DNA from 4 places in the Vibrio sp. TRT 17S01 genome. Region 1 is predicted to be linked to each of the others. Evidence: predicted binding sites of a transcription regulator. Region 1 holds the regulator's gene; each other region holds the start of a gene.
What was found. The regulator PurR, encoded in region 1, represses purine synthesis genes. The targets are predictions, from matches to a motif close to TNANGNAAACGTTTNCNTNA.

Region 1 (7,839 bases):
GATATCATCCCTAAAATGTATCCTCGTGGCGACGTCTTTGTATATGACTTTAGTAACAACCAAATTCCAGGTGAAAAAGATAACGTCTATTGGCGTGATGTGGGCACCATTGACGCCTACTGGCAAGCGCATATGGATTTACTGGAAAAAGACGCGCCATTTTCACTGTATAACCGTAAGTGGCCAATGCACACCTATCACCCACCTCTACCACCGGCTACTTTTTCTGACTCTGTTAATGGTCGGGTACAAATCATTGACAGTTTGGTGTGTAATGGGAGCTATATCCGCGGCTCTCGTATCGAAAAATCAGTGCTAGGCTTTCGAACAAATGTTGCTTCTGCTTGCGATATTAGTGAAAGTATCCTGCTCGGTGATGTAAAAATTGGCGAAGGTTGCGTTTTACGTCGTGTGATTATTGATAAGGATGTGGATATTGCACCTGGTACTGAGATTGGCGTGAACTTGCAGCAAGATCGTAAGCTTTATCATGTATCAGAAGAAGGCATTGTCGTTATCCCTAAAGGAGCAAGAATTGGCTACTGATACATTCTCTATTTTGTTTGTTGCATCAGAAGTTGAAGGCTTGATTAAGAGTGGTGGTTTGGCCGATGTGGCCAAAGCACTGCCAGAAGCACTTTCTAAGCTTGATCAAAATATTCGTATTGCTTTACCTGCGTATGGGCAAATTACTGGTATTAAGCAATGTAAAGTCTTGCTTGATACGCGACTCGATACTTGGCCTCATACTCAATATAAAGTGCGGCAAACAGAAGTCGCTGGTGTCATGGCGTATGCAGTAGAGTGTCCGGAGTATTTTGACCGCCAAGAAATGTATGCGGAACAAAACCAAGCTTATAAGGACAATGGAGAGCGTTTTGCTTTTTTTAGCGCTGCTTGTTTGGATATGCTTCCTAAGCTCGACTTTTTACCAAATATTATCCATGTCAACGACTGGCATACCGGGCTGATCCCATATTTATTAAAGCATCGTTATCACTCGACGCCTTTTTATTCCTCTATCAAAACTATCCTTTCCGTTCACAATGCTGTATTTAAAGGGCAGTTTCCTTTCGAAGAGGTTCAGTGTATTCCTGAATTCCACACACGATTTGCACCGGAAGCACAGGTGAGTGGCTCACACATTTCCATGCTCAAAGCCGGTGTGATGTGTGCTGATAAAGTGAATGCGGTAAGCCCACGCTATGCCGAAGAACTCAAAACGGATCTGGGAAGCCATGGGATGGGGGAAGAGTTTCTCTCTAGAGCAGAAGATTTAGTCGGCATTCTAAACGGGTGTGATTATTCTGCTTGGGATCCGCGGCATGACCCTATTATCCCGGTAAATTACCATGGTGATCTTAAGAGTATGCTCCAAGGGAAGAAGGCGTGTAAGCGTGCTTTACAGCAACGGGTTAATTTACCTGAAAAAGACGTTGCGGTTTATGGCATGGTTTGCCGATTGACTCATCAAAAAGGCGTGCATTATTTTATGCCCGTTTTAAAAGAGTTTTTACGCAATAATTTACAACTTGTGGTTGTAGGGACTGGTGATCCTGTCTTTGCTTATCAGCTTGAACATATTGCAGAAGAGTTTTCGGATAACTTTGTTTTTGTAAATGCGTACGACAATGAGCTCGCTCATTTGGTGGAGGCGGGAGCCGATTTCTTCATTATGCCTTCAGAATTCGAACCTTGTGGTTTGAATCAAATGTACAGTATGGCTTATGGTACGTTACCTATCGTTCGCTCCGTCGGCGGGCTAAAAGATAGCGTCACGGACTACGATGAAGATAATACTAAGGCAACCGGATTCGTTTTTCATAAGCCTGAACCTGAGGCTTTATTGGCCAAACTTCAACGAACATTTTTACTCTATTTACAATCGCCACAAGAAATTCAACGAACTCAATGCTTTGCTATGCAACAAGACTTTTGCTGGAATAATGCTGCAAATGAGTACTTGAAGTTATATCAATCGACTCAGAATTGAGAAAATGAAAGGCGCATTGGCGCCTTTTGACATTTTGTTACGCCCTTTCCCGAACAATTGTAAGGAATTGACTTAAGCTGAATATATTCAGTCATGTTCTGTGATATTCTTCGAAACTCGAATTTGTTAAACCTAAATTATTCGAAAAGATATGTCAGATAGTTTGCTATTTCATAAAACGTTTCTTCATCCAACTAGCTCTGAATGGGTTGTCTTTGTCCATGGAGCAGGGGGGAGTTCGTCTATCTGGTATAAACAGATCAAAGCATATAAAGCTCACTTCAATCTTTTATTGGTTGACTTACGAGGGCATGGAAAATCTAACGAGTTGCTTAAAGGGTTGATGTCTAATCAATACACGTTTAAAGCCGTGACAATGGATATTCTCCGCGTTCTTGATCACTTAAAGATACAGTCCGCTCATTTTGTTGGTATGTCTTTGGGAACCATCATTGTTCGAAACTTGGCAGAGCTTGCTACTGACAGGGTACAGTCGATGGTGTTAGGGGGGGCGGTCACAAGGCTGAATACTCGATCTCAAGTGTTGGTTAAGTTAGGGAACCTATTTAAACACATCGTGCCTTATATGTGGCTATACAGCTTATTTGCTTATATCGTCATGCCACAAAGAACTCAGAAAGAGTCACGCCATTTATTTATCCGGGAAGCCAAGAAATTATGCCAAAAGGAATTTAAACGCTGGTTTATTCTGACGGCTGAAGTGAACCCGCTTATGCGTTACTTTAAAGATAGAGAGCTTCCCATCCCGACGTTATATCTGATGGGAGAACGGGATTATATGTTTATTCAACCCGTAAAAGAGATGGTTGCGGTGCATCAAGAAAGCCATTTACTTGAGATTCCCGATTGTGGTCATGTATGTAATGTTGAGCGCTCTGACGAATTTAACAATCACTCCATTGCCTTTATTCAAAAGCAAATTGTAGCTCAATGACTTTCCGGTAACGCTCCACAGTTCCAACATAAACCAAATTGTGATTCATTCTCCTCCCCGCACAGGTGGCAATACCAGCTAGGTGCATTGCTGTTTCTCTGCGCTTCGTACTCCTCAATAATTGATAGAGCTAAAGTGTGTTTGGATGGGGCAAGTAACCATATATAGGCATTGGTCTCTGGTGATATAGGTAATTCGCCTTGCAAGCTAAAGATACCTTCTCCTCTAACCTCACAAGAGACATTCTGAGTTTTTAAAAGCTCACACAGAATGTGAGCTTCGGTTGGGTTTTTGGCAATGTAGATTTTCACTACGCTTTTCCATTCTCCGCTGAAGGTGAGACGCGAATTTTCGCCATGATCCATTTAGCAATGACTGGGAATAAGCCAAGCAGAGCAAAAGAAACTAAGACTGATGGAGAAACAATACCGGATAGGCTTTCAATTTGCGCAAGCTGTGTACCTGCATTAAGGTAGACGGCCGTTCCTGGGAGCATGCCAAGTTGGCTTACCAAATAAAATCGCAACGTTGTGATTGGTGTTAACCCCATTAGTAGGTTTATGAGGAAAAAAGGAAAAACTGGAATTAAACGTAGAGAGAATAGGTAGAATGCCCCGTCTTTTTCAACCCCATTGTTAATTGCAGTCAACTTATCACCAAACTTACTTTGCACCCACTCTCGTAATAAGAAGCGGCTACTCAAAAAGGCGAGCGTCGCACCGATCGTGCTGGCAAATGAGACAAGCAGTAAACTAGTCCAAAACCCAAATAAAGCGGCGCCAAGCAATGTCACCACTGCCGCTCCAGGAATAGAAAAGGCAGTGATGGCAACATAGGCAAAGAAATAGGTTGTTGCTGCAATGAAGAAATTGTTTTCAATAAAGTTTGCTAGTTCAAGCTGCTGAGCTTTTGCGTTTTCGAGTGTGAGATGTTGGCCGAAATTCATTGCCAGAAATATGATGGTCACAACCAGTAATACACCAAGAATGAGTTTTTTATTCATACAGATAGCTCCCATGACCAATTGGCTCAATTAACAAAAAAAGAAACATAAAAAAGTAACAATAGCATTTAGTTTTAAATGGTAGTACTAAGCTATTAGAACAGGGAGAGGGGCAAAAAATTTCAAATAATAAAAAACCAGCGACGAGCGCTGGTTTTTATTGGTCAATATAGAGTTACTTCAAGCTACTCATTAATTCTTCACGTCGGTTTTGAGGGATCACCGACCAATGAGTGCCTTTAATTGCTCCTTCCAAAGCCCACAGCAGTTCAATGCTGACATCTGAGGAATGAGTCTGCTGAATCGCTTTAAACGCTTCTACTGCGCCTTTCTCTTCCAAATTCTCGACTGAATCAATACCTGCTTTTTTGAGCATGCGCTCTGTAGCAAGTCTTAGGTTAGGAAGATCTTTTAAGCGTTCAGGTTTAGCCTTCGCTTGAGTTGTTTTCTCTTGTTTTGCAACGACTAGCGCTTTTTGAGCTAGAGAGATAATACGTTCTTTATCGTCATACCATGCTTCTGGCATAGCGAAGTATTTAGTGACAACCGGGAAGCCGCGTTTTTTATAAACATAAGGCTCTAACCCTTGAGATTTAAACATTTCCGCGGACTGCTCGTCTGCTCTGATGTGTAACTTATCGTTTACCACCAATGCGAACATAGTGCTGTCTGCGAAAACTCCAAAGCCACCAAACATTGAACGAGATTTTATGCGCCCTAGTTGTTCAAAGAGTCGCATTGAGTCTTTTAGTACTGGTTTATCCATGCTGTAAATTCTCGGTGTATAGTTATACGCCACCAATGCAGGTCCGAGAGATTAGCAAAATAATGCAGATGTATTGTCAGTAAGGAGTTAACAGTTTGCATTTTTGCCATCGGCAACCCCGCTACCTTGCAGTTTCCTGTGTAGGCCGGAGGCTTTGCGTCCCATCCTTTCGGATTGGTTTGCCCTGTGCGTGGCTTAATTTATTCCACTAAAGAATAAATAATATTTGAGGTAAGTATCACACTCTGATGGTCTAAATGTGATCTTAATTCAGATATTTACTTGTTTGTTGTGTTTGGTTGGCAGAAAAAGCCGATACCGAACAGTACAAAGTTACTAGCTATTGATTTTTTTAACAGTATTTCGCTCGACAATTTCGGGATGCATCTCAAAAACACGTTTTTCATGTTCTTTGTCTTTGATTCGTTCCAGTAATATTTCGAACGCGTTTTTACCAACACGGCGCTTTGGTTGGTGAACGGTTGTGAGTGGTGGCGAGAAATACTCTGCAAGTTCAATATTGTCATAGCCAATAACAGACATATCTTCAGGAATGCGGATTCCTTTCTGTTGAAGGCGGCTCATTAAGCCTAATGCCATAGTGTCATTAAAGCAGAATATTGCAGTTGGTTTCTTGTCCATGGCGACAATTTTATCCGCAGCCAATACCGCAGTGTCACACTCAAAGTTACCTTCAAGGATCCAGTCTTCATTGACGGCTAAATTGGCTTCTTTCATCGCGCGTTTGTAGCCTAGAATACGTTCTTGGCAGGCAGCTTTTTCAAAATGGCCACTGAGACAAGCAATATCTGTGTGCCCGTGGTTAATCAGATATTTCGTGGCAAGGTAGCCACCTTCTTCAGAATTGTCGATGATCTTATCAGCTTGCGAGCTTTCTGGGCCCCAATCCATCACTACTTTTGGGATGTCAGCGTGACGATCGAGCATTTCACTCAGTTCTTCTGTTAGGTCAGAACACATCACCAAGATGCCATCTACGCGCTTTTCCGCAAGCATACGAATGTAATCTCGTTGTTTTTCGTAAATACCACCTGTATTACACAGGATAAGTGTATAACCTTGGCGATAGCAGTAACTTTCTACGCCATCAATCACTTCTGAGAAAAACAGGTTTGTAGATTGGGTAACAAGCATACCGATCGTGCGAGTCGTGTTGCATTTTAAGCTACGAGCAACCGCACTCGGAGCGTAGTTTAGCTCCTTGACGGCTTCCATCACTTTTTCTTGAGTCGCTTCAGCAACAAATCGAGTTTTGTTGATCACATGAGAAACGGTGGTGGTAGATACGCCAGCAAGGCGAGCTACATCTTTTATAGTGGCCATAGGTTTGTCCTGTCGATGACTGCCACAAATCTCTATTCTGATTTTAGAATAATTTGGCAGAAAGTATCAGAAACACAAAAACCGCTTTTAAAGAGCGGTTTGTATTTTACATTATTCGTTTTTATCGTTTGCGGTCTCGATTTTAGACCGCCAAATTCTCACTGGCAAATAAAAATAGCAATTAAGCTCGTGCTTAAATCACAATTTAACTAACCATAAAGCTGACTTGATTAGTTACCAGCTAAATAAACGCAATCTAACTCAAGAAATGCAATGGTTAGTTGGCTAATCGCAGCGTAAAAACCAAATTCGTCCAAAGACTGACACTTATCACTAAATTGAGGTGTCCAATTTAGAATGTGTTTCTTAATAAATTGCTCTTGTTCTGCAAGTGCTTCTTCCATGTGGCGCTCTTGTTCAAGCTCATTAGAACGAATGATCAGGTTGCCGAGAAAGTCGAGTTCAATAGCAATATGGTCAGCAGGTTCATTTAGGTTTTTATCGATAGCAATGCCGTGCTGCTCCATGATGGTTTGCATTTCTTTAGCTGGCTCATCATTTAAAAGACCGGATTTACCCACGTACATAGATGCATATGGTAGGGCGGAATCCTTATCCGACTTCAAGAAAATGTCACAAAAGTCTGCCGCTAATTCTAACTGTGCATCTTCGCGATCCATTAAGCGGTTTAGAGCGTCAATCAACTTGTCTGACGCGGTTTTTAAGCTTTCGTTTTCGCCCAATCCAGTCAAAAAAGCGCGAATTTCTGGTGAATGATATTGTTCAATATCTGTTTCTGTTAGCTCTCTAGCAAACACACTTGATAGCCACCAGTATATTTCTGCTCGCTTTTCATTAAACGCCTTGATTTCTTGCATTATGCGCGACTCCTAGTATCGGTATATAGTTAGTTTAACGAATAAAAATGAATAGCGGTAATATGTGTTGTGACAAATAAAGCCCAATTATTCGAAAATATGAACCGTTGGTCGACATTTGTTCTGAATCAAGAAAAAATCACCTTTCTTGATTTTAGAATGATAAAAGCTAGATATGTTACGAATTATGAATAGAATATAACGGCAAATAATTCCATATACAATATGAGTAGTGTAGATGAGCTATCACGTACTAGTAGTTGAAGATGATGCGGTCACTCGCAGTAAACTGGCAGGCTACTTTCAGAATGAAGGTTACTCTGTCAGCGAGGCTGATAGTGGTGAAAAAATGCGCGAGATGCTACAGGCCAATGAAATTGACCTAGTTATGTTAGACATTAATCTTCCAGGAGAAGATGGTCTGATGCTTACTCGTGAGCTTCGCAGTCAGTCTGATATTGGGATTATCCTGGTGACAGGACGCACGGATAGCATTGATAAAATCGTTGGCCTCGAAATGGGTGCAGACGACTACGTAACAAAACCTTTTGAGCTGCGTGAGCTATTGGTTCGAGTGAAGAACCTATTATGGCGTATATCTAATGCTCGAAATGGCTCTGAGCGAGATGACGCGAAGAAGCAAGATGAAAATGTGGTGCGTTTTGGAGAGTGGACGTTTGATATTCAGCGTCGAGCTCTGAGCCGAAATGGCGAACCCGTCAAATTAACCAAAGCAGAATACGAATTACTTGTCGCACTGTCTTCGTACCCTAACCAAGTCCTTAGTCGCGAACGTATTTTGAATATGATCAGTCACCGTGTTGATGCACCAAATGACCGTACGATTGATGTTCTGATCCGCCGTATGCGTGCGAAGATGGAGTTTGATCCGAAGAACCC
Region 2 (7,839 bases), on a different contig from region 1:
TCCGCTAACGTGTTGACCACTTGTTGCTCAGAACTTTGTAGCGAAGAACATCCAGCTAATGTCGCAATGACAGAAGTAGCAATTAAACTATGTTTCAACATCTTACTTACCCTAAAACGAAAAAATTAATCAGCAAAAAAACGCTATTGCCTACCAATAACTTCAACATACAAGGAGTTTTTTCTATGCGTAAAATTATTCCGCTCTTAAAGTGATCATCTTCAAATTTTATAAAAACACTATTCAAGTTATCGTTGTAAAACATAAACTTATAAATCACGTTAAAATCTACAGAGTTAATTTAACGGGTTTACTGAGAAGCACATCACGAAACATAAGGCTTAAAGCTTTCCTTTTGACGATCTCGATCACTAAGCTGATAAAGTAGCACTGTTCGAAATCGTGGACATGATTGAGGAAATGTGATTTTTTTCGCATTTATATCACGTTAAATAACGTCAAAAATTTCAGATTTAACAAATTTACCGTCGCGGAAAATGGACTGTTTCTATGAAAAGATATTTCTATGCGTTACTCATTATCATCTTTGCTTTTCCTAGCTATTCAGAACCTCTTTTCTGGTCAGCGAAAAAAGGAAAGCTTGAGCTGGTCATTTTCGGTTCCGTTCATGTTGGAGATGAACGCTTCTATCCTCTCCCAAACACAGTAACGGATTACCTGTTAAACAGTGATGGTTTGATTGTAGAAACAGACATTCAAAACCCAGGAGAGGTGCAATACCCTCCACTTCGTATTCGCAGCCAAGCGTTACTGAATGAAACTCAACAAAATGAATTAGTTGGAATAGCAAAACTACTCAACTTAAATGCACAGGAACTGCTATCCCTCCCTCCATGGGCTACCGCATTACAAGTCCAGATGCGTCAGTTTGAATACTTAGGTTATTCCGCAGATAAAGGGGTCGACATCCAGCTACTTCGTCAAGCGGGATTAAACCAAATCCCTATACTCAGTCTGGAAACCTTTCAATTTCAAATTGATCTGTTAACCAAACAAGTAGAAGGGGGAAAAGAGTTACTCATCAGCACCATTGAGGAATTTGATAAAACGGAGCAGGCAACGCATTGTTTGATCGACAGTTGGCTCAAAGGGGATATCAAACACTTAGAGAAGTTTGCCAAACTAGCCGCTATCTCCCCAGAGTTTGAAGACCAATTCATTTACCAGAGGAATAAAGATTGGGCGGTGAAGTTGGATAAAGGGATCACATCTCAGTCGAGCAAAGGAAAGTATTTGGTCGTGGTCGGTACACTACATTTGGTGGGACGAGATAATCTTATTTCACTTTTAAAGCAACGTGGCTTTGAAACTAAGCAACTCTCTAACAGTGAAACGTCGCTATGTAAATTCGATTAGCTAGCTCCAGCTATCATTGCCTAAAATGCAAAAAAGGCGCTACATTTCTGTAGCGCCTTTTTTAAAAGATGGTCGGTGAAGAGGGATTCGAACCCCCGACCCTCTGGTCCCAAACCAGATGCGCTACCAAGCTGCGCTATTCACCGAGACATTGTCGGGCTCAATGCCCTGCAACGGATGCGTATAATACGGATTATCACGTTGAACGCAAGCCATTTTCTGTTTTTCTTTGCTAAAAAAATGCGTTCGGCTAAAACATCATCAGCGGGCTACAAAATGTGAGCAAATACACACCACGAGAAACATTAATGCAACCAATAGAACACAATTGATCCAGATCATTACCATAACTGTTAACAGGCTTTAGTTTAACCCTTGTCTTCTTTGACTTTGGAGGAAACGATGGACTTTTGGCTTGATCTCCTATTCGGAAATGCAGTGGGACTATCTTCCATGATAGTAATCTTTGGCGCTTTAGGTCTGATGCTTTTTTATGGCGGTTTCATTATCTACAAAGTCATGAACGACAAATCTCCTCACTAGATCGCTTAGCGACTATTCCGAGAATGGTAAAACGCTATGCACCGAAGTAGATTTTCTGTCTACTTCGGTTTTTTAGTTTCTATCCCACTGCTTCTACTGCCCTTTCATTCGCCGTAACGTTATAATCGTGAGTCTTATTTATTCCATCGAGATAAAGTGATGTCTCAAGAAGATGATTTGTCCTTATTTCAACAAATGATGGGTGACGTAAAACCACTCACACAGGACAGGGCTGAACATAAGAAGCAACATCAGGTCACCGAAAGCCATATCGCAAAACGGGAAGCGGCACTGTGGCTTGCTGATCAAGATCCGGATCATTTATCCATCGAACATGCCCCGCCGATAAAACCAGAAGATGTGATCGAGTTTAAACGTGATGGTGTCCAAGAAGGGGTTTACCGTAAATTAAGGCTTGGAAAATACCCGATTCAAGCGCGATTGGATCTGCATAGAAAAACGTTGAAAGAAGCGCGATCTGAGGTCACCTCTTTTCTCAAACAGTGTATTGCAATGGATATCCGAACAGTAATGATTGTTCATGGCCGAGGAGAAAAATCGAATCCACCAGCATTAATGAAAAGCTTTGTCGCCAGCTGGCTCCAACAGATCAAAGATGTGCAATGTGCCCACAGTGCACAACGGTTTCATGGTGGCACGGGAACCACTTATGTTTTGCTTAGAAAAAGCAGCGATAAAAAACTTGAGAACCGAGAAAGACACCAAAAACGCATGGGCTAAGCACGTAAATGGTGCTAAACTCGCGGCCAAATTTCGACCACAAACATTTGTGGTTTCCTCATACAGCCGTTGTGAAACGTATAGGTAAAACATGTCACAAGAATCTGCAAAACGCTTAAACAAATACATTAGTGAAACTGGCTATTGCTCACGCCGTGAGGCGGATAAGTTGATCGAACAAGGCCGTGTCACCATCAATGGCAAGATACCAGAGATGGGAACAAAAGTTTTTTCCGGTGATGATGTTTGTATTGATGGCAACCCTGTCAGCACCAAAGAAAAACCAATTTATCTCGCACTCAATAAACCAACCGGGATCACCTGTACCACAGAGCGAGATGTCGCAGGAAACATCGTTGACTTTATTGGGCATAAAAAACGGATTTTCCCTATTGGTCGTTTAGATAAGCCTTCTGATGGTTTGATCTTTTTGACGAATGATGGCGATATCGTCAACAAAATACTCCGAGCTGGTAATAACCATGAGAAAGAGTACGTTGTCCGTGTCGATAAACCGATCACCGATGATTTCATTCGAAAAATGAGCTCTGGCGTCAATATACTCGACACAGTGACGTTACCTTGCACTGTCACCAAAGAAACCAAATTCTCTTTCCGTATCGTATTGACTCAGGGCCTTAACCGCCAAATTCGTCGTATGTGCGAAGCACTTGGTTATGAAGTTTTCAAACTACGCCGCGTACGCATAATGAACATCACACTTGATGGTATTCCAAACGGCCAGTGGCGTTACTTGAGTGATGCTGAAGTGTCTAAAATATTAGCCATGTGTGAAGGCTCTAGCGGTACAGAAGAAGCGTCGAAAGTTGATAATAAAGGTCAACGGATTCGCAAAGCGACAGATGCAAAACTATTTGATAGCCGAGAAGAGAATCAAAGTTCAACCGCTCGTCGCAACCAAAAGTCACGTACCTTTAAAGGGCGAAATGCCGATGAGTTCCGTCATGCCCCGAACTCCAAAAAAGGACGACATGGTGCGAAAAACAAACCGAGCAACAAAGGAAAAACGGTTTATACACCCAAATCAGATCAACCAGCACAACGCGTGGCAACTAAGCCACGTACTGGTGGCACATTAAGTTTGAAGAAATAACCCACAAAAAAGGAGGAGCATCCGCTCCTCCTTTTTTATCTCTATAAGAAACTTGGGTTACTTAGTCCCAAAGATCTTATCACCAGCATCACCCAAACCCGGTACGATGTAACCTTTATCATTCAGTTTTTCATCGATTGCAGCCGTGTATAGCTCAACGTCTGGATGGGCTTTTTCTAGCGCTTCAATCCCTTCAGGCGCAGCAACTAACACAAGCACTTTAATGTGCTGACAACCTTTCTCTTTAAGAAGATCAATTGTTGCAATCATAGAGCCGCCAGTTGCAAGCATTGGATCAACAACAAGTGCAATACGCTCATCTATATTTGATGCAAGCTTGTTGAAATATGGTACAGGCTCTAATGTTTCTTCATCACGGTAAATACCAACAACACTGATTCGAGCGCTTGGTACGTGTTCTAGTACACCATCCATCATACCCAATCCCGCACGTAGAATTGGCACAACCGTTACTTTTTTACCTTTGATTTGATCAACTTCTACAGGACCATTCCAGCCATCAATCGTTACGCGTTCCGTTTCAAAATCTGCAGTCGCTTCATAAGTCAGTAAGCTACCTACTTCTGTTGCTAACTCACGAAAACGCTTTGTGCTGATATCACCTTCTCGCATCAGGCCAATTTTGTGCTTTACTAGAGGGTGTTTCACTTCAACAACTTTCATTTTCATCTCCGGCTTCTGGGTAAAATTTAAATAAACCTTCAAATTATAATCGATTTAAGTCGCAATATCTTGATCTAAAGCCAGCCAGAATCACTCCATTTGGGTTGTTTGCTGATTGTTTACTCAATGGTAAGGTTAAAAGAACAAAAAACACCAAAATGCCCTACCAACATTTAATCATCCCGCTAAGCGTAAAAAACTCACGCAAACGTTTGCTATCTAGGTTTATCCACTGTTAGAATAGCGCCGTTTTCATATCCAACTTTCAAACCGAGGACTTCCCCGTGAGTGGTAACAACTCTTCTCTTAGCTATAAAGATGCTGGTGTAGATATTGATGCAGGCAACGCGCTTGTAGATCGTATTAAAGGTGCGGTTAAGCGTACGCGTCGCCCTGAAGTAATGGGTGGTATTGGTGGTTTTGGCGCATTATGTGAACTGCCAACTAAATACAAGCAACCTGTATTGGTTTCAGGTACGGATGGTGTAGGAACGAAACTCCGCCTTGCTTTGGATATGAAAAAGCACGACACCATCGGTGTTGACCTTGTAGCAATGTGTGTGAACGATCTTATTGTTCAAGGTGCTGAACCTCTATTCTTCCTAGACTACTACGCAACAGGCAAACTCGATGTTGATACAGCAGCAGACGTAGTGTCTGGCATTGCTGACGGCTGTGTGCAAGCAGGTTGTGCGCTAATCGGCGGTGAAACTGCTGAAATGCCGGGTATGTACGAAGGTGAAGACTACGACGTTGCAGGTTTCTGTGTTGGTGTTGTAGAAAAAGAAGACGTAATCGACGGCACTAAAGTAGCCGCTGGTGACGCACTTATCGCTGTAGGTTCAAGCGGTCCACACTCAAACGGTTACTCACTGATCCGTAAGATCCTTGAAGTATCTGGCGCAGACAAAAACGAAGAGCTAGCAGGTCGCACAATCGGTGAGCACCTACTAGAACCGACAAAGATTTACATCAAATCAGCACTAAAAATGATTGAGAAACACGACATCCACGCGATTTCTCACATCACAGGTGGTGGTTTCTGGGAAAACATCCCACGCGTACTTCCAGAAGGTACTAAAGCGGTTGTTGATGGTAACAGCTGGGAATGGCCAATCATCTTCAAATGGCTACAAGAGAAAGGCAACGTAACGACTCATGAAATGTACCGCACATTTAACTGTGGTGTAGGCCTTGTTGTTGCTCTACCGAAAGATCAAGCAGACGCAGCGGTTGAGCTATTAAACGCTGAAGGCGAAAACGCTTGGGTTATCGGTGAGATCGCAAACGCTGCAACTGGCGAAGAACAAGTAGAGATCAAATAAGCATGAAAAGTATCGTCGTTTTAGTTTCAGGAAACGGTTCTAACCTGCAGGCAATCATTGATGCATGTGACAAGGACATTACTGGTGGTCGTGTTACCGCAGTATTTTCCAACAAAGCCAATGTCTATGCTTTAGAGCGCGCTGAGAAATCCGGTGCTGCGGCACACTTCCTTGATCCTAAAGCGTTCGATACCCGTGATGCTTTTGACCATGAGTTGATGAAGCAGATCGATGAATATAAGCCAGACGTCATCGTGCTTGCTGGTTACATGCGTATTCTAAGTGGTGAATTCGTTCGCCACTACATGGGCCGCATGATCAATATTCACCCTTCTCTGCTTCCTAAGTACCCAGGTCTTAACACTTATCAACGTGCAATCCACGCTGGCGATGAAGAGCATGGTACTAGCGTTCACTTTGTGACTGAGCAGCTTGATGGTGGCCCTGTTATTTTGCAGGCTAAAGTGCCAATTTTCGACGAAGATACGGTCGATACTCTAACTGAACGCGTTCAAACTCAAGAACACAAAATCTACCCTATGGTGGTTAAGTGGTTGGTTGAAGAACGCTTAGTGATGAAAGATGAAAAAGAAGCTTACCTTGATGGCAATCTTCTTGGTATGCACGGTTACGCTGAAGAATAATATTCTCACTAACAGTATGTAGAAGGCGAGCGTACAGCTCGCCTTTTTTGTTTTTCACCATTATTAATCCTCTATTCATCTTTGCTCCATTAAGCTATCAAAAAATGATGGAGGTAACCTATGGATCTTAAAAGCCTACTTAATCAAGCCCTCAATTCAGATATCGTCCAACAAGGACAAGCTCAAATCAAAAACAGTTCAAACTCTAATACTTTGAAATCGCTTGGCGCTGGCGCTGTTGGAGGCGGCTTAGTCAGCCTGCTTATGGGCTCGAAAAAGAGCAAAAAGCTCGGCAAGAAGTTAGGTAAAAACACGCTCAAAGTCGGCGGTGTTGCTGTTCTTGGTGCGCTGGCTTATAAGGTTTATAACGACTATCAAAATAAACAAACGTCCACTGGCACAACCGAAAACTTCAATGCTCAAGATGACTACCATAGTGAACTGATTCTAAAAGCGATGATTGCTGCAGCCAAAGCAGATGGCCATGTAGACCAGCAAGAGATGGCGCACATTGAGTCGACGCTTGAACAATCTGGTGCAGACACCGCACTACAACAGCTCGTTCATGCAGAATTAAACAAGCCGCTCGACCCAGTAGAAGTCGCTCGATTAGCCCGTTCGCCACAACAAGCATCTGAAGTTTATTTAGCCTCTCTTATTATTATTGATGAACAAAACTTTATGGAGAAGGCCTACTTACAAGAGCTAGCCAAACAGCTTCATCTAGACAATGAAGTCACGTATCAACTAGAACAACAGCTGCAAAATTAGTTTCATTGTATAAATTGCAAGCATCAGTTTATCAGGCTTGAGCTAGAGCAAGCTTAAGCTTTGAGTTTCCTAAATTGAGTGTGTATATTTGAGAGCAGTTATCATTTATTGGAGTTGAAGCTATGCAAGTATATGGCTGTTGTGAACTGGTTCGTGAGCTGTATGCTCAAATCGGCAGTGGTGACCAAGCGTATGTCCCACAAGCAATTTCATGCGCAGTAAGGGCGTTGAATGATATTGCAGCGGATGAGTCTCTACCTAAAGAAGCACGAGAGAAAGCCGCCTTTGCTGCTGCAAATCTGTTAATTTCCGACTTCGAGGATAAGTAATGAATCTGGCGAACTTTGAAAGCATGGATCCAGTGATGTTGATGAGTATCGTCAACATGAAGCTACGTGATGATTTTGGCGGTGACTTAGACAAACTTGTTGCTTACTTCGATATCGATAAAAGCGCGTTAGAAGCAAAGCTCGCCACTGCTGGTTTTGACTTTTTGCCAGATGCAGGTCAGTTTCGTTAACGATTCCTGCAAATACTAGATGCAAAAAAACCGCCCTATTCGGCGGTTTTTTATTTGCAGTGAATCGCGATTATTCTTCGTCGAAGAAATCGTCTTCATCATCCAATTCAGCTTGTGCTG
Region 3 (7,839 bases), on a different contig from region 1:
TCAACCTGCTCAAGCATTTTTCCAATGGTAATATCGATCGGGGCATTGATCATTAACCCCATTGCACCTTCGTCATTATGTTCGCAAACATAAATCACGCTATGTTTAAAATAAGGATCTTTCATCCCCGGCATAGCAACGAGAAAATGATTAGTAAGGTTCATAGCAGCTCCAACTTAATCAAAGAGGGCATTACGCCCTGCTTTTAAGCCTTCAGGCGACGTTCTATTGCATCCATCAGTTTACCTGTAATTGAGATATCAAATGCTGACTCAATTTCACGAATACAGGTTGGGCTGGTGACATTAATTTCAGTCAGTTTATCGCCAATAACGTCTAGGCCAACAAAGATCAGGCCTTTTTCTTTTAATGTAGGAGCAACCGCTTCTGCGATTTGCTTATCTGTTTCACTCAGTGGGCGAGCTTCACCTGTGCCACCTGCGGCTAAGTTACCACGAGTTTCGCCTTTAGCTGGGATACGTGCCAAGCAGTATGGCATAGGTTCCCCATCAACGACCAAGATGCGCTTGTCGCCGTTGCTGATATCGGGAACAAACGTTTGTGCCATTGCGTAGTTTTGGCCGTGGTTGGTCAGCGTTTCGATAATCACAGAGACGTTAGGATCATTTTCCTTCACTCGGAAAATCGAAGCACCACCCATTCCATCTAATGGCTTAAGGATCACGTCGCCATGTTGTTCACGGAATGCTTTGATCTTGTCTGCTTTACGCGTCACGATAGTGGTTGGTGTTAGTTCTGGGAACCAAGCTGTAAACAGTTTCTCATTGCAATCACGCAGGCTCTGAGGTTTGTTTACGATCAGTGTTCCTTGTTCTTCTGCTCGTTCAAGAATGTAAGTTGCGTAGATGTACTCAGTATCAAAAGGAGGATCTTTACGCATCAGTACCGCATCCAGTTCAGACAGTTGAATGGTCTGTTCTGATTTGAATTCATACCATCCGTTTGGATCTTCTTTCAGCTCAACAACTTTTGTGTCCGCTATCGCTACGCCTTGATCTAAGTGTAGATCATTCATTTCCATGTAGTGGATTTCGTAGCCACGACGCTGAGCTTCCAGCATCATGGCAAAGCTGGAGTCTTTTTTTATGTTGATAGACGCGATAGGGTCCATCACGATGCCAAGTTTGATCATTGAGCTTCTCCGTTTAACCAAGATCGCCAAAGCGAACTTGTAAGGCTGTAATTGCGGTCAATGCTGCGGTCTCTGTTCTTAATACACGAGGACCTAGCAATGTTTCTTCGAATTGATGTTCTCTTGTCATGCTGATTTCTTCAGCAGACAACCCACCTTCTGGGCCAATGAGTAGGCGCACTTTTGTGACGGGAGTCGGTAGCGTATTGATTGAATACGTTGCTCTTGGGTGCAAATTGAGTTTTAGCCCGTCATATTGTTCACTGCACCATTCTTCAAGCGACATAATTGGTCTGATTTCAGGCACCGTATTGCGGCCACATTGTTCACAGGCACTGATAGCAATTTTCTGCCATTGCGCGAGCTTTTTCTCGAAACGTTTCTGATCGAGTTTAACGCCACAACGTTCAGAAATTAGAGGTGTGATGGTATTTACGCCCAGCTCGACGGATTTTTGAATGGTGAACTCCATTTTGTCGCCACGGGAGATCACCTGTCCAAGGTGTAGATCCAACGGAGATTCGGAGCTCCGTTCAATACGTTCTGAAATGGTGACTTCAACATTTTTCTTGCTGATCGAGCTGATCACCGCCGGAAACTCTGCACCGCTACCATCGAAAAGGAGTACTTCTTGGTCTTCTTTCATTCGAAGTACACGACCTATATGGCCTGCCGCGTCTTCACTAAGCGCCAGATTACCCAGTTGTTGGATCGGTTCTGGGTGATAAATTCGAGGGATACGCATGGGGTTCAGTTTCCTGCACAAGAGGTGGATATAGAGAGTAACATGGATGCGAGATGACGAAAAAACAAGGGGAAAAGAAGCGTTTCCATTATTGATGTAGAAAACGCTTCATGAATGAGTCGATTTAGAGCGCTTTGCAGGCTTGTTCCACAAATGGGTTGTGGTTGCCTTGAATTTTGGCAATACGCTTATCACGCTCGCATTCCCAATCATTCACGGGGTACATTTTGTTCCAAGCCGTCATGAGGTTGCGTTGCTGTTTTGAAAGGCGGAAGCCGTATTCTTTGCTCATGTACAAATAAGTGCGTGCGATGGATCCCTTTGCACGATCGGGTGGCATCACTTTACGTTGTTTGAAGTTAACTTGCATCTCGCAGCGGCCATAGCTGACACCGTCGATACCATTCCATTGGCTGAAGTTGTAGTTTGAACGATCACCGTTCACTTCACCGATTGCAGGGGTTAGGTTATGCAGGTCGGCTTCCATTTGTCGGAAGGCTTTATCATTGCGTGAGCAGTTTTTACGCCCACCGCTTTGCCAGCACTGGCGTTGGTGGCCAAATTGCCATGCCGGTACAACATGTTCCCATTCAATTCGAGAGGCGCGTTTTTGTTGTTTGCGGACTTGATAGCCGCAAGAGGCTAGGTCTGGTGTTCCTTTTTTTCCTTGCCAGTTGATATCACAGCCACAGTAAAAACTGATGGGGTGATCTTGATAAATTTTAACCGCAGTTTTTTTTGCGCTGGAGAAGGACGTCGGTGGTGCTGCGATAGCAACCGAAGAAACAACCGCCAGCAAGCTAATCGTGATTATTTTTAATGTCATGATAATAAGTCTTATAAAAGTATGACTTTTTATAGTCTATCACGCATTTTTACTGCTAAAAAATCCATCGTTAATCAATAATAAAGATGGTTATATTAGGACTAGGTGAGTCTGTTACCCGTAAATTGAAGTGATGTTTGGCATTGCTGGCAACGGTAGGTTGCTTGCTGGCGCTGAACTTTATTGTGTCTGCGAATAGACAGCGGATACACCGTGCATTGGCAACGGTATTCAAATGTTTTGCCCTGAACGGAAGCGATTTCAAAATTATGGGTAGTTTTGGCAGTGACGCCAAATACAGACTCCATGGTATGACGCCACTCTTTACCGTGTGGAGGGACTCGGCCGTAGACTTGATAGGTGATCAGATGAGCAATTTCGTGAGGAATCACCTCTTCAAGAAAAGCGAGCTTGTTTTCAGAAAAAAGAATGGGGTTAAGGCGTATTTCATTCAATTGCAGATAGGCTTTTCCTGCGGCTTTACCACGCAATTTAAAACTTAATATTGGTATAGAAAATGGGCGTTGAAAGGCTTGTTCAGCTAGGCGGATACAGTGTGTGATCTTGCGTTTTGCTGCGTATGTGTACTCTATATCTAACATTATGACCTTGAAATAAAAAACGCCCCAGTTAGGTTCCGGGGCGAATAATAACATCTTGCAAGGTTTAGGGATGATGTTTTTTCTTAATGGCCGCGTGGTAGGCATGCCAAGTTCCGTAGCCAAGAATTGGCATGGTAAACAGCATACCAATTCCATAAGTTGCGAAACCGATCAGAATGCCACCGCAGATGATGGCGGCCCAGACGATCATTGCTGGGATATTAGACTTCACTGCATTAAAGCTGGTGAAGACCGCCGTCATCATATCTACTCGGCGCTCCATCATCAGTGGAATTGAAAAAGCGGAGATGCTGAAAATGACGCTCGCGATAACAAAACCAACCAATGAGCCAATGACAAGGAAGGGCAGAAATTCAGTCAATGGCGCTCCCTGAACAGAAGGGTAGAGAGCATGTAACAGCGCCGCAATGCGCATCCAGAAAATCATGGCCACGGCAAGCAATACGGCGAACGCCCACTGTGATGAGGAGTTGCGCCCAATCGCTTTCATAGAATGAAGTAAACTGGCGTGATGGCCTTTTTCTCGCTCCCAGCTAGCATCATACAATCCAAGCGCCAAAAATGGGCCGATCAACATATACACCACCAGACTGGGCATGACGACAAGGTGGGTACCTTGCCATTGAACTAGCAATACAATACCAATGGCGGCGCCCATAAAGCACAAGCCATAGAAAGCACTGATTAAGGGCATGCGAATAAAATCATGCAGCCCTAAAGCTAACCAATGGAATGGTGCAGAAACACTTAATTGGTTGCAAGGAACTGTCCTTGCGTATTCATGGTCCGGTACGTCTTTTTGTTTGTTGTGTAAGTCTGAGGGATTTACCGTGCGAGGCATATAATCCTCCTTGATCGATTCTCGTTTTATACCCACTTATAACAATGGGTATGTGGGATTCGATGCTCTGCTTACAACTGTTTGGCTGAGTAAAGCTGTGCATCAATACTGTTAGGCAATATTCGCTGCCCACAAGCACAGAGATATGCTTGTTAATATATTGTTAACTATTGATGCGATGACAAGAAAATACAAATTTATTGTGTGATTTTTGTGCTACTAATAAAAAGCCCTCGTAGATACGAGGGCTTATTTAAAATGCTAACAAATTGATTTAATTATTTTAAACCAGCAAAGTCACGCAGTAGCTCAGCTTTGTCTGTTGCTTCCCAAGGGAATTCTTCACGACCGAAGTGGCCGTATGCTGCTGTCTTCTTGTAGATAGGCTGAAGCAGGTTCAGCATTTCTTGTAGTCCGTAAGGGCGCAGATCGAAGTTCTGACGAACCGCTTCAACGATAATATCGTGAGAGACTTTTTCCGTACCGAAGGTTTCAACCATGATAGACGTTGGATCAGCAACACCGATTGCGTAAGACAGTTGGATCTCACAACGGTCAGCCATGCCAGCGGCAACGATGTTTTTCGCTACGTAACGTGCAGCGTATGCAGCAGAGCGGTCTACTTTCGATGGATCTTTACCAGAGAATGCACCGCCACCGTGACGCGCAGCACCGCCGTATGTATCTACGATGATCTTACGACCTGTTAGACCACAGTCACCCATTGGACCACCGATAACGAAACGACCAGTTGGGTTGATGAAGAAGTTAGTGTCTGTGTTGATCCACTCAGAAGGTAGTACCGGCTTGATGATCTCTTCCATTACTGCTTCACGTAGGTCAGGTGTCGAGATTGAATCACAGTGCTGTGTTGAAAGAACAACCGCGTCGATACCAACAATTTTGCCTTGGTCGTACTGGAAAGTTACCTGAGATTTCGCGTCTGGACGCAACCAAGGTAGTGTGCCGTTTTTACGTACTTCTGCTTGCTTTTGAACAAGACGGTGAGAGTAAGTAATTGGTGCTGGCATTAGGATTTCAGTTTCGTTAGTTGCATAACCGAACATGATGCCTTGGTCACCTGCGCCTTGCTCTTTAGGATCAGATTTATCAACACCTTGGTTGATGTCTGGAGACTGCTTACCGATGGTGTTTAGTACAGCACACGAGTTTGCATCAAAGCCCATATCTGAATGAACGTAGCCGATTTCACGTACTGTTTCACGAGTTAACTCTTCGATATCAACCCAAGCTGAAGTTGTGATCTCACCACCGACCATAACCATGCCGGTTTTTACGTAAGTTTCACAAGCAACACGTGCTTTTGGGTCTTGTTCTAGGATGGCATCAAGAACAGCATCAGAGATTTGGTCTGCAATTTTATCTGGATGGCCTTCTGAAACAGACTCAGAAGTAAACAGGTGCTTAGCCATGAGAGCTCCACTTTAAGTTTTGGTTATAACGACTGATTGAATGGCTCAATCGTTTAAAAGACATTTAAATTGTAGGTGTTTCTACATCTAGACGTCTATTCTAGTTTTCAATGCTCGAATTACAAGCTCTTTTTTACTGTGGGTTATAACCAAACGTTTGCTTATTGGTGGCCAAATTATGAATAAATTCAATAATTGTGGGTAAAAGTGCAGAAATGGAAGGTATTGAGTCAGGTAAATCGTTTGCAGTGGATGAATTGCTTTGAGACAATACCGCGCGCAATATTTCCGACTAATTTCGCTTTCGCAATTTAGGAGCAGGCATGTCTTCTCGTAACGTTCTTTCTAATAAAGAGCTCGCTAATGCGATTCGTGCTCTAAGCATGGATGGTGTTCAACAAGCAAACTCTGGCCACCCAGGTGCCCCTATGGGCATGGCAGATATCGCTGAGGTTCTTTGGCGTTCTCATTTAAACCATAATCCAGCAAACCCAGAGTGGGCGGATCGCGACCGTTTTGTTTTATCAAATGGCCATGGTTCAATGCTGATTTACTCTCTACTTCACTTAAGTGGTTATGAGTTGTCTATCGACGATCTGAAAAACTTCCGTCAGCTGCACTCTAAGACGCCTGGTCACCCAGAGTATGGCTACGCACCTGGTGTTGAAACAACAACAGGCCCACTAGGTCAAGGTATCACTAACGCTGTGGGCATGGCGTTAGCAGAAAAAGCGTTAGCGGCACAGTTTAATAAAGAAGGTCACGACATCATTGACCATCACACCTACGCCTTTATGGGTGATGGCTGTCTGATGGAAGGTATCTCACACGAAGCATGTTCTCTAGCGGGTACACTCGGTCTAGGCAAACTAATCGCATTTTGGGATGACAATGGCATTTCTATCGATGGTCACGTTGAAGGTTGGTTCTCTGACGATACGCCTAAGCGTTTTGAAGCTTATGGCTGGCATGTAATTCCTGCTGTAGATGGCCACGATGCTGAAGCGATCAATGCTGCCATTATCGCTGCGAAAGCAGATCCGCGTCCTACGCTGATCTGTACTAAAACGATCATCGGTTTTGGCTCGCCAAACAAATCAGGTTCACACGACTGTCACGGTGCACCATTAGGTGCGGAAGAAATCGCAGCAGCGCGTGAATTCCTAGGTTGGAAACATCCAGCATTTGAAATCCCAGCAGACGTATACGCAGAGTGGGATGCAAAAGCAGCGGGCGCTGAAAAAGAAGCGGTTTGGAACGCTAAATTCGATGCATACGCAGCAGCTTACCCAACAGAAGCGGCTGAGCTTAAGCGTCGTCTAAACGGTGAGCTGCCTGCTGAATGGGAAGAAAAAGCAACCCAAATCATTGCTGATCTTCAGGCAAATCCAGCAAACATTGCATCACGCAAAGCTTCTCAAAATGCATTAGAAGCGTTTGGTCAAATGTTGCCAGAATTCATGGGCGGTTCTGCTGACCTAGCACCTTCGAACCTAACCATGTGGTCTGGCTCGAAGTCTCTAGAAGCAAGCGATTTCTCTGGTAACTACATCCACTACGGTGTACGTGAATTCGGTATGACCGCGATCATGAACGGTATTGCACTACACGGTGGTTTCGTACCATACGGTGCAACTTTCCTAATGTTTATGGAATACGCTCGTAACGCAATGCGTATGGCGGCTCTGATGAAAGTTCAGAACATCCAAGTTTACACTCACGACTCTATCGGTCTTGGCGAAGATGGCCCAACTCACCAGCCTGTTGAGCAAATGGCGTCATTACGTCTAACGCCAAACATGAGCACATGGCGTCCATGTGACCAAGTTGAGTCAGCAGTGGCTTGGAAACTTGCAATTGAGCGTAAAGATGGCCCGACATCCCTTATCTTCTCTCGTCAGAACCTTGCGCAGCAAGAGCGTGATGCTGAGCAAGTAGCGAATATCGCGAAAGGTGCTTACGTCTTGAAAGATTGTGCAGGTAAGCCAGAGCTTATCCTTATCGCAACAGGTTCTGAAGTTGAACTAGCGGTAGAAGCAGCCGCTCAGCTAACCGCTGAAGGTAAACAAGTACGCGTTGTTTCAATGCCATCAACAGATGCATTCGACAAGCAAGACGCAGCTTATCGTGAAGCAGTATTGCCATCAGACGTTACAGCGCGTATCGCTATCGAGGCGGGGATTGCTGACTTCTGGTATAAGTACGTTGGCTTTGGTGG
Region 4 (7,839 bases), 380 kb from region 1:
TCAACATCATTGATTGGCTTAAATGTTAAGCCTTTCGCAGACAATTGCTGATCAACCCACGCATATTTGATTCCGTTTTTCTTCAGTTGCTGGATTGCTTTGTCTGACGACACCCTACCAGCGTTGGCCAAGTTGACACGTTTACTATCTTCTAATGCAGTCACAAACATACCGACATTCAGGTCGGCAATTGCGATTTTTATTGATTGTTCTGGATCGTATTGCATGAATATAGCCGATTAATACTAAGGTTTAGTAAAGTGTAACAAATAATATCACTCTACTATTAATAGATTTACTAATTTAATCTGCTGCTTGATGCATAAGTCAACAATATCATCATTTGGTACCGCCACAATGTACAACAATTCACAAAAGTATCATTAAGTAATAACTAAATTAATTCATTTGTGATACAACAGTGGGTATTCGTGCACATTTTCAATAACCACAAAATATGCACGCCATTTAGGGTACGGTAAGAAAATGAAACACTTAACCTAATCTTAAATGCTTCAACAATACCTCTTGATCAAGTTCTCCATGCCAGTTTTCGTAATCTAACCCTTGTTCCAGTATATATTCTGTCACTAGGTTTCTAATCGCTTCTATTAGTGCGTCAGCATTCCATGGTTTTTCGAAATAGTGATTAATACCAGCACGGTTAATTGCATTAATCGTATCAGTGTGCGTCGCCTGCCCTGTGAGTAATATTTTCCTTGTTGCAGGAAAACGCGTGTCTTGGCTAATTTCCGTCAGCAGTTCGACTCCAGTTTTACCCGGCATGACATGATCAGAAACAACCACTGCGATGTGCTCACCGTCTGCATCGAGATCATCCATAAGTTCCAGTACTTCATCAGCTGATTCACAATCTTCGATATTTAACCAACTAAGCAACGGCTCAAGATCTTGTAGCACTGCACTGAGCACTTCACGCTGGTCGTCGACACAAATTACATTAAGCTTCTCCATATCGTTCCTCTATTGGTAACTTAATTCTGAAAATAGTGTGTGTATCATCACTCTTCACCACAATGCTTCCACCATACCCTGACACAATCCGCCTCACGATCGATAGACCCAAACCCAAGCCAAACGATAACCCTCCTTTTTTGGTTGTAAAGTTGGGCTGGAAGATCTTTCTTCGAGTGGCTTCGTCGATTTCGGGCCCATTATTTGCAATGGTAATCAACAATCTTGACTTGCTGACCCGAGTTCGAATATCTATCTCAGGATTCGGGGTTTCACACATCGCATCACATGCGTTTTTAATAATATTGACCCATATTTGGACCAATTCAGTTTGGGAGCCAACAAATGCAGGAAGATCTGCAGGACGAAAGCGAACAGCGACTCGCCTGAGATCACTTTGAAGCAAAGCTAACGCCTTTTGTAGCGTGTCGTTAATACTAAGCGATTCATCTTGATTTACGTCCGTTCGCCCCAGTTGTTTCACTGATTTTACGATGCCTACGGTGTGCTTTGATGCCAAACGTAAGTCATGTAAATCACGTCCCATCTGCCAGTATCGAATGGTATCTTCCGGCTGATTCAACCAGCGAGAAGAGACCTCTCCTTCGGGCAAGGCTTTCGCTAATGATTTAGCAACTGAACGAGAAAAACCGTATTCCTTTTCTAACATTCGGGCTCTCTTTCTAGCCTCTGATGAAGACATTTTTTGGCCTTGCATCAAGCCCACATCAAAAAATTCACTCGCTTCAGGATGCACTTCCTCAAGCAGTTGCATGATAACGCTTTCCAGTCGTTCAGCTTTACTGTTGACCACCCCAATGGCGTTATTCAATTCATGAGCAATTCCCGCTGCTAGCTGCCCTAATGTCGTCATTTGTTCAGCAATACTAAGTTTCTGAAGTGCTCGCTCTTTTGCTAAAGCTTCTTGAGTAGCGCGGCGCTGGCGACGAGAAAGTTCATTGACGATTACCGGAGTAAATTGTGCGGTTAAAGGACCAAAATTTTTCGGCTTGTAGGCTTGTGTATGTCGGTCAACCCACGCTAGTTCTAAGTCAGTTTTGGCAATCACAGTAGAAGACGCGGTCCATGTTCCGGAGAAAAAGCTATGAACGCCAATAAAAGCACCACTACTTGCTGAGAAGACTTTAGTTGGTGGTTCCGACAGCTCTTTAAAGTATCCTTCTAGTTCACCAGAGATCACATAAAACAACTTATCATTGTAACCGTCTTGCTCAATCAGCGTGGTGCCCGCTTGCACCGTGAGCTGGCGACTAGGATCGCTAAAATAACGCAGTTTTAGTGCTTGGAAATCTTCTGCATTCATCGTTTACCCGATATGTCCAACGGAGTGTAATACCCAAACCAATACGAAACTCAGTAACACACCGACCGCACCCAATACCACACCAACGCGAGCCATCTGATTACTCTGCACATGCCCCGTCGCATGGGCCAGTGCATTTGGCGGTGTACTGATAGGTAATGACATGCCGAGTGAGGCCGCAAAGGTCACCACTAGAATAAGCGTCACTTCGCCGCCTAATGGCGTTAGTGACGTCATTGATGCACCTAATGCTGCCATGATCGGCATCAGTAAGTTTGCTGTCGCCGTATGGGACATGAAGTTAGCCATTAACAAACATAGGAAAGCTGCACCAAATAACACCAAGTAAGGAGAGAAATCACCAAATGGAATGCTGTGTACAACCAATTTCGCTAGGCCTGTTTTGTCTAATGCTAGACCTAAGGCAATACCACCAGAAACTAGCCACAGGACATCCCAAGAGATTTTTTTGAGGTCTTCTTTATTGATGATCCCTGTAATAGAGAACACCGCAACAGGGATCAAAGCTACTGTATATGAATTCATACCGTGCGATGAGCCCATCAGCCACAGTAATATGGTTAGACCAAATGTGATATAGACAACTATCGCCTTTGGCGTTTTGAGAAACTTGCCTTTAATTGACAGCTCAATCCTTTGCTGCTCAGCTTTGTACAAGCTATTGATCAAAAACCACGCTAACGCCATCATCACAACGACAAAAGGCACACCAAATGCCATCCATTCGCCAAAAGAGATATACGCATCTCCCACTAAATACTTAAGAGCAATCGCATTTGGTGGTGTGCCGATTGGAGTTCCGATACCCCCAATATTTGCCGCGACAGGAATACATAACGCAAACGCGATACGACCAGGGTCCTTTGGCCCAAACACGGCGATGACTGGAGTTAGAATTGACAACATCATTGCTGTGGTTGCGGTATTTGACATGAACATTGAGAAAATAGCGGTGATCAACATTAAGCCAAGCATGACAAATTTGGGGTCTTGACCAAATGGTTTGAGTAACACACGTGCTAAGTTGACATCTAAACGATACTTTGTTGCCGCCATCGCCAAAAAGAAGCCCCCTAGAAAAAGCATAATAATGGGGCTGGCAAAGGTTGCCATGATTTCGTTGTATTTCAGCAACTCACCAAAATGCGGCTGCCCTTCCTCAAGACGAAAAAGTACGATTCCCTTATTCGAGAGCATTAATAACTCAAGAACGATGATGACAACCGACGTGGCATAGATTGGGATCGGTTCAAACACCCAACATAAAGCTGCCAATAAGAATATGGCGATAACTCGTTGTTGAATAATGGTGATGCCCTCAAATGGAAATGCAGACAATGGCATCAACAGAACAATGAGAGGAATGATGATTGGGACAATATACTTACTAGACAAACGCATGATACGACAACTCTTCCTGAGACAGACATAAGGCGATTGAACTGATTCGCAGTTCTGTCACCTACCCGGCATCTTCTCGCTACCTCAAAAGAGGGATATGGCGTTAGATCAATGAATTAGGTTTCACTATCAAATAGGTATAAAAAATGTGCTTTGCCTCTAAGTTTTCTTGGCAATAAAAAATGCATTCACCAATTGCGCAAACGTTTGCTTTTCAAAAAATTATCAGTATGATCCCGGCAACTCTCTTATTTCCATTACTTTTTTGAGGTATCCCATGTTTGGTTCTGCTACCCGTGAAAGTGCTACTCGCGTTTTGTTACTTGGCTCTGGTGAGCTGGGTAAAGAAGTAGCCATTGAATGTCAGCGTCTTGGCTTAGAAGTTATCGCATGTGACCGCTACGCTGATGCACCTGCAATGCAAGTCGCGCACCGCAGCCACGTGTTGGATATGCTCGACGGCGATGCACTGCAACGTATTATTGAGTTGGAAAAGCCTGATTATGTCGTTCCTGAAATTGAAGCGATCGCCACAGACAAGCTGGTAGAGCTAGAAAAAACTGGCTTAAACGTAGTCCCAACGGCAAAAGCCACTAAGCTGACAATGAACCGTGAAGGTATCCGCCGTTTAGCTGCCGAAGAACTCGAATTGACTACCTCTCCTTATCAATTTGCAGATAGCTATGAAGAATTTGTCGCCGCTGTAGCAGCCGTTGGTACACCATGTGTTTGTAAGCCCGTGATGAGCTCTTCTGGCAAAGGGCAAAGCGTCATTAAAGCCCCAGAAGATATTGAAAAAGCATGGGAATACGCACAAGAAGGCGGCCGAACGGGTGCAGGTCGTGTGATCGTTGAAGGTTTTATCGACTTTGATTACGAAATTACACTGCTCACCGTCCGTGCAGTTGATGGCGTTCATTTCTGTGCACCTATCGGCCACCGTCAAGAAGATGGGGATTATCGTGAATCTTGGCAGCCTCAAGTGATGTCTGATGTTGCATTGAAAGCCGCAGAATACACGGCAGAGAAAATCGTAAACGCATTAGGTGGCTACGGTATTTTTGGTGTAGAGCTGTTTGTTAAAGGTGACAAAGTTATTTTTAATGAAGTATCACCTCGCCCACATGACACAGGCTTAGTCACTTTGATGTCACAAGACATGTCTGAATTCGCCCTTCACGTTCGTGCTTTCACGGGTATGCCGATTGCGGGTATCACTCAGTTTGGTCCAGCAGCTTCTGCGGTTATCCTTGGGCAAGGAACCTCTTCCAACATTCGTTTCGAAGGCCTTGAACAAGCCCTAACCTCACCAAACACTCAGCTCCGTCTATTTGGCAAACCAGACATTGATGGACGTCGACGCTTAGGGGTCGCAATCACTCGTAGAGATAGCATGGAGCAGGCGATTGAAGACGCTATTGATAGCGCAGGGAAAGTGAAAGTCCTCTACTAAAATCGCGACTAAATGAAAAACGCTTGCCAATGGCAAGCGTTTTTTCGTGCTTAAGCACTTTCGATTAAAAAGACTTCTTCCGCAAATCGGCTCAACCCTTTTTTAGCAATTTTAGGATGTGTTTCATCCGCATCATCACGAAACAGCTGTGTAATTTTATAACCACTAAACAAATTCTCTACCTCAGTTTTCGTGACTGAAAACGGAGGTCCCGCCATCTCCTCTTGCGGATAATCTAATGTTATCAGCAAAATCCGTCCACCTGGTTTAAGTAGCCTTTTCAGTCGCTCAACATACTCAAGGCGCATTTCTAGCGGTAAAGCAATTAAAGCAGCTCTGTCATAGATGATATCGACCGGCTGCACTGGTGCAGTAAAATAATCACCGGTATAAATCGACAATTCATCAAACTGATACAGCTCATGTTGGTTCGCTACAGGTGTTACCGTCGGGGTATAAAAATGCTCGGCAAAAAACGCGCGCACTGCGATTTGGCTTAACTCTACACCTTGAACCTCATAATGCTTTGTCGCGAGCCACACGAGATCTTCTGATTTACCACATAAAGGAACAAAGACGGCGTCTTCTCGCTGTGGCTTAGTATGATGCCAATAGTTGATGAGCAGTGGGTTCACATCGTCGAGGTGAAATCCAATTTGGTTGGCGGCCCACTTGTTATGCCAAAATTCGGGGTCTCTCATCGTTTTATTCTCGTATTTTTTGAATGACTTTACCCGGTCTAGCCTAAACCAATTCAACGCCGAGATGAAGCTGTCAAAATAATTCATCTTGGGTTCAGAATCGTTATTTATACTCTGTTACGACTTAACGATGAACCTTAAAAAAGAAAACCACTCTAATCCTATGTATTTGAGACGCGGTTCATAGTTTACGAATTGTTCGATTTTGAGGGATTGGAAGTCCGATTTTCAACCCCATAAAGAAAACAGAGACTCAGATTTGTTGGCAACGATTTCCTTTAAGTTTCCTTTTTTAAGCCACTACAAATCTAAGGAGAGTGAATGAGCTTATTCTTGCGTACTACGGCATTAATGCTTTTAGTATTGAGCCGAGCACCTGCATTCGCCGCTATTCCCATGGCGCCAAGTAGTGACGGCAACCGGGCAACCAATCAAAATGAAGTGTGTTCTAAGGCATTTAAACACAACCTCAGCGGCCTTTATGGCATTCAATCGATCAATTCAACACCTCTACAGCCTTACTCGGACTTTGATGTTCTCTACAGCAAAGCACATCAGGCTCAGTTTGAGTTAGAAACCATCTGTAAAAGTACGGCTCTACTGACCAACACCGATGCATACTTTGCTGGCGTAAAATCTTCTCATCGCGCTAAAGAAAAAATCGCCTTGGAGTTAGATAATAAACCAGAAAGAATTACTGACTTAGCGCGCGCAACGATTGTTGCTGATGATGTAGCAGGAGTAATGGAAGCGTACGAAGTTCTCAATCGAGAAACGACCATTGTGAAAGTCAAAAACCGTTTTAAGAAGCCTGCCGCATCTGGTTATCGCGATTTAAACGTATTGGTTCAGCTACCAAAAACTCAGCTGATTGCAGAGGTTCAAATTCATTTGAAGGCCATTGCTGATGTAAAAAGTGGCCCTGAACATGACCTATATGAAAGGATCCAAAAGCTTGAACGCTCTGCTTCACTGCAAGAACGTGCGTTATCTGAGATTGAACTGGCACAGATTAAAAACATGCGCCGAGAGTCACGCGAGCTGTATCAAAATGCATGGCAACCCTACATAACAACGCATTTATCCGCCGCTTAGAAAACCAAACCATGATAATAAAACCAGCGTAAGCCACGCTGGTTTTTTATTGCCCATGATCTTCATTCGCCCACTATAGTTAAGTTATCGTCGTAAAGTAGTGAGGCGAAAATGGTCAACAAACGCCTGTTAGTTGTTGTCACGTTAACATTTGGGTTTGCTCTAAGTAGCCATGCTCAAGTTGAATACGGTCCGTTACAAACTTATTCACAATCCCCTTTTCAAACCAATGCTTTATCCCCCCAGCTGCGCTCTGGGTTCTCATTACCTATTGATGAAAAAGAACTGTTTATTACCGGAACAATCGCCAGCATCTGGGCCGTCACAGAAACGTACGAGCTGGATTACTACCAAAACCAAATCGCACTGGGAGGGACATGGCAATTGAACGCAAAGTGGCAATTGGCACTTAATTATCGCTGGAACTACGCAGGCAATAACCATCTGGATGGATTAACCACCGCATTCCATGGCGCCTTTGGCTTAGATCAAAATGGCCGCAAAGATGTGGATGAAAATCGCTTTGTGATCAGCATTCCTGAATACGACATTGACGAAGCTAATTTTCGAGGCAAAACATTAAGTAATGCGCTCACGCTCTACGCTCAATACCAACTCATTGAAAAGGCTCATCATGGCGCATCACTTGGCTTATCTTGGTATTTCAACAATGCCGATCAAAGTATTCTGAGCACTAGCAAGTTTCAACAAGCCTTACAAATAAACTATGGCTATATAAGAAATCAACATCGTTTGGATGCCATTGTTAGCTTTACCTGCCGTCATTCTTCGGATGTTCTAGGCAGCTTTCCGACAAAAGAAACCACACTGTCAACAGGCTTAAGTTATCGATATCGATTTTGGCAAGA

Region 2: the regulator PurR is predicted to act here: its motif matches at 4,660-4,679, upstream of purM (phosphoribosylformylglycinamidine cyclo-ligase).
Region 3: the regulator PurR is predicted to act here: its motif matches at 5,767-5,786, upstream of metK (methionine adenosyltransferase).
Region 4: the regulator PurR is predicted to act here: its motif matches at 3,917-3,936, upstream of purT (formate-dependent phosphoribosylglycinamide formyltransferase).

The regions. Positions count from the first base shown of each region.
Region 1 covers NZ_JBNJOG010000001.1:190,326-198,164, forward strand. Annotated here, with positions in the region: gene glgC (glucose-1-phosphate adenylyltransferase) at 1-546, shown strand, start outside; gene glgA (glycogen synthase GlgA) at 536-1,993, shown strand; gene ACQEXS_RS00835 (alpha/beta fold hydrolase) at 2,145-2,948, shown strand; gene ACQEXS_RS00840 (DUF2007 domain-containing protein) at 2,942-3,259, opposite strand; gene ACQEXS_RS00845 (TVP38/TMEM64 family protein) at 3,259-3,951, opposite strand; gene ACQEXS_RS00850 (TfoX/Sxy family DNA transformation protein) at 4,127-4,717, opposite strand; cyclic di-GMP riboswitch class I at 4,826-4,911, opposite strand; gene purR (HTH-type transcriptional repressor PurR) at 5,054-6,061, opposite strand; gene torD (molecular chaperone TorD) at 6,292-6,939, opposite strand; gene torR (two-component system response regulator TorR) at 7,178-7,839, shown strand, end outside.
Region 2 covers NZ_JBNJOG010000002.1:159,973-167,811, forward strand. Annotated here, with positions in the region: gene ACQEXS_RS04020 (beta-N-acetylhexosaminidase) at 1-101, opposite strand, end outside; gene ACQEXS_RS04025 (TraB/GumN family protein) at 511-1,377, shown strand; tRNA gene ACQEXS_RS04030 (tRNA-Pro) at 1,447-1,523, opposite strand; gene ACQEXS_RS04035 (DUF3149 domain-containing protein) at 1,780-1,920, shown strand; gene smrA (DNA endonuclease SmrA) at 2,080-2,661, shown strand; gene rluF (23S rRNA pseudouridine(2604) synthase RluF) at 2,753-3,775, shown strand; gene upp (uracil phosphoribosyltransferase) at 3,833-4,459, opposite strand; gene purM (phosphoribosylformylglycinamidine cyclo-ligase) at 4,744-5,784, shown strand; gene purN (phosphoribosylglycinamide formyltransferase) at 5,787-6,428, shown strand; gene ACQEXS_RS04065 (tellurite resistance TerB family protein) at 6,549-7,199, shown strand; gene ACQEXS_RS04070 (YaeP family protein) at 7,322-7,528, shown strand; gene ACQEXS_RS04075 (DUF4250 domain-containing protein) at 7,528-7,719, shown strand; gene ACQEXS_RS04080 (DUF3622 domain-containing protein) at 7,790-7,839, opposite strand, start outside.
Region 3 covers NZ_JBNJOG010000020.1:16,112-23,950, forward strand. Annotated here, with positions in the region: gene ACQEXS_RS20310 (YqgE/AlgH family protein) at 1-164, opposite strand, end outside; gene gshB (glutathione synthase) at 206-1,153, opposite strand; gene rsmE (16S rRNA (uracil(1498)-N(3))-methyltransferase) at 1,167-1,898, opposite strand; gene endA (deoxyribonuclease I) at 2,023-2,724, opposite strand; gene ACQEXS_RS20330 (SprT family zinc-dependent metalloprotease) at 2,826-3,326, opposite strand; gene ACQEXS_RS20335 (DUF2189 domain-containing protein) at 3,391-4,188, opposite strand; gene metK (methionine adenosyltransferase) at 4,467-5,621, opposite strand; gene tkt (transketolase) at 5,945-7,839, shown strand, end outside.
Region 4 covers NZ_JBNJOG010000001.1:568,600-576,438, reverse strand. Annotated here, with positions in the region: gene ACQEXS_RS02515 (HD-GYP domain-containing protein) at 1-227, opposite strand, end outside; gene ACQEXS_RS02510 (response regulator) at 496-975, opposite strand; gene ACQEXS_RS02505 (ATP-binding protein) at 962-2,299, opposite strand; gene ACQEXS_RS02500 (SLC13 family permease) at 2,303-3,721, opposite strand; gene purT (formate-dependent phosphoribosylglycinamide formyltransferase) at 3,999-5,174, shown strand; gene ACQEXS_RS02490 (thiopurine S-methyltransferase) at 5,225-5,875, opposite strand; gene ACQEXS_RS02485 (phosphoribosylglycinamide formyltransferase) at 6,197-6,970, shown strand; gene ACQEXS_RS02480 (DUF3187 family protein) at 7,082-7,839, shown strand, end outside.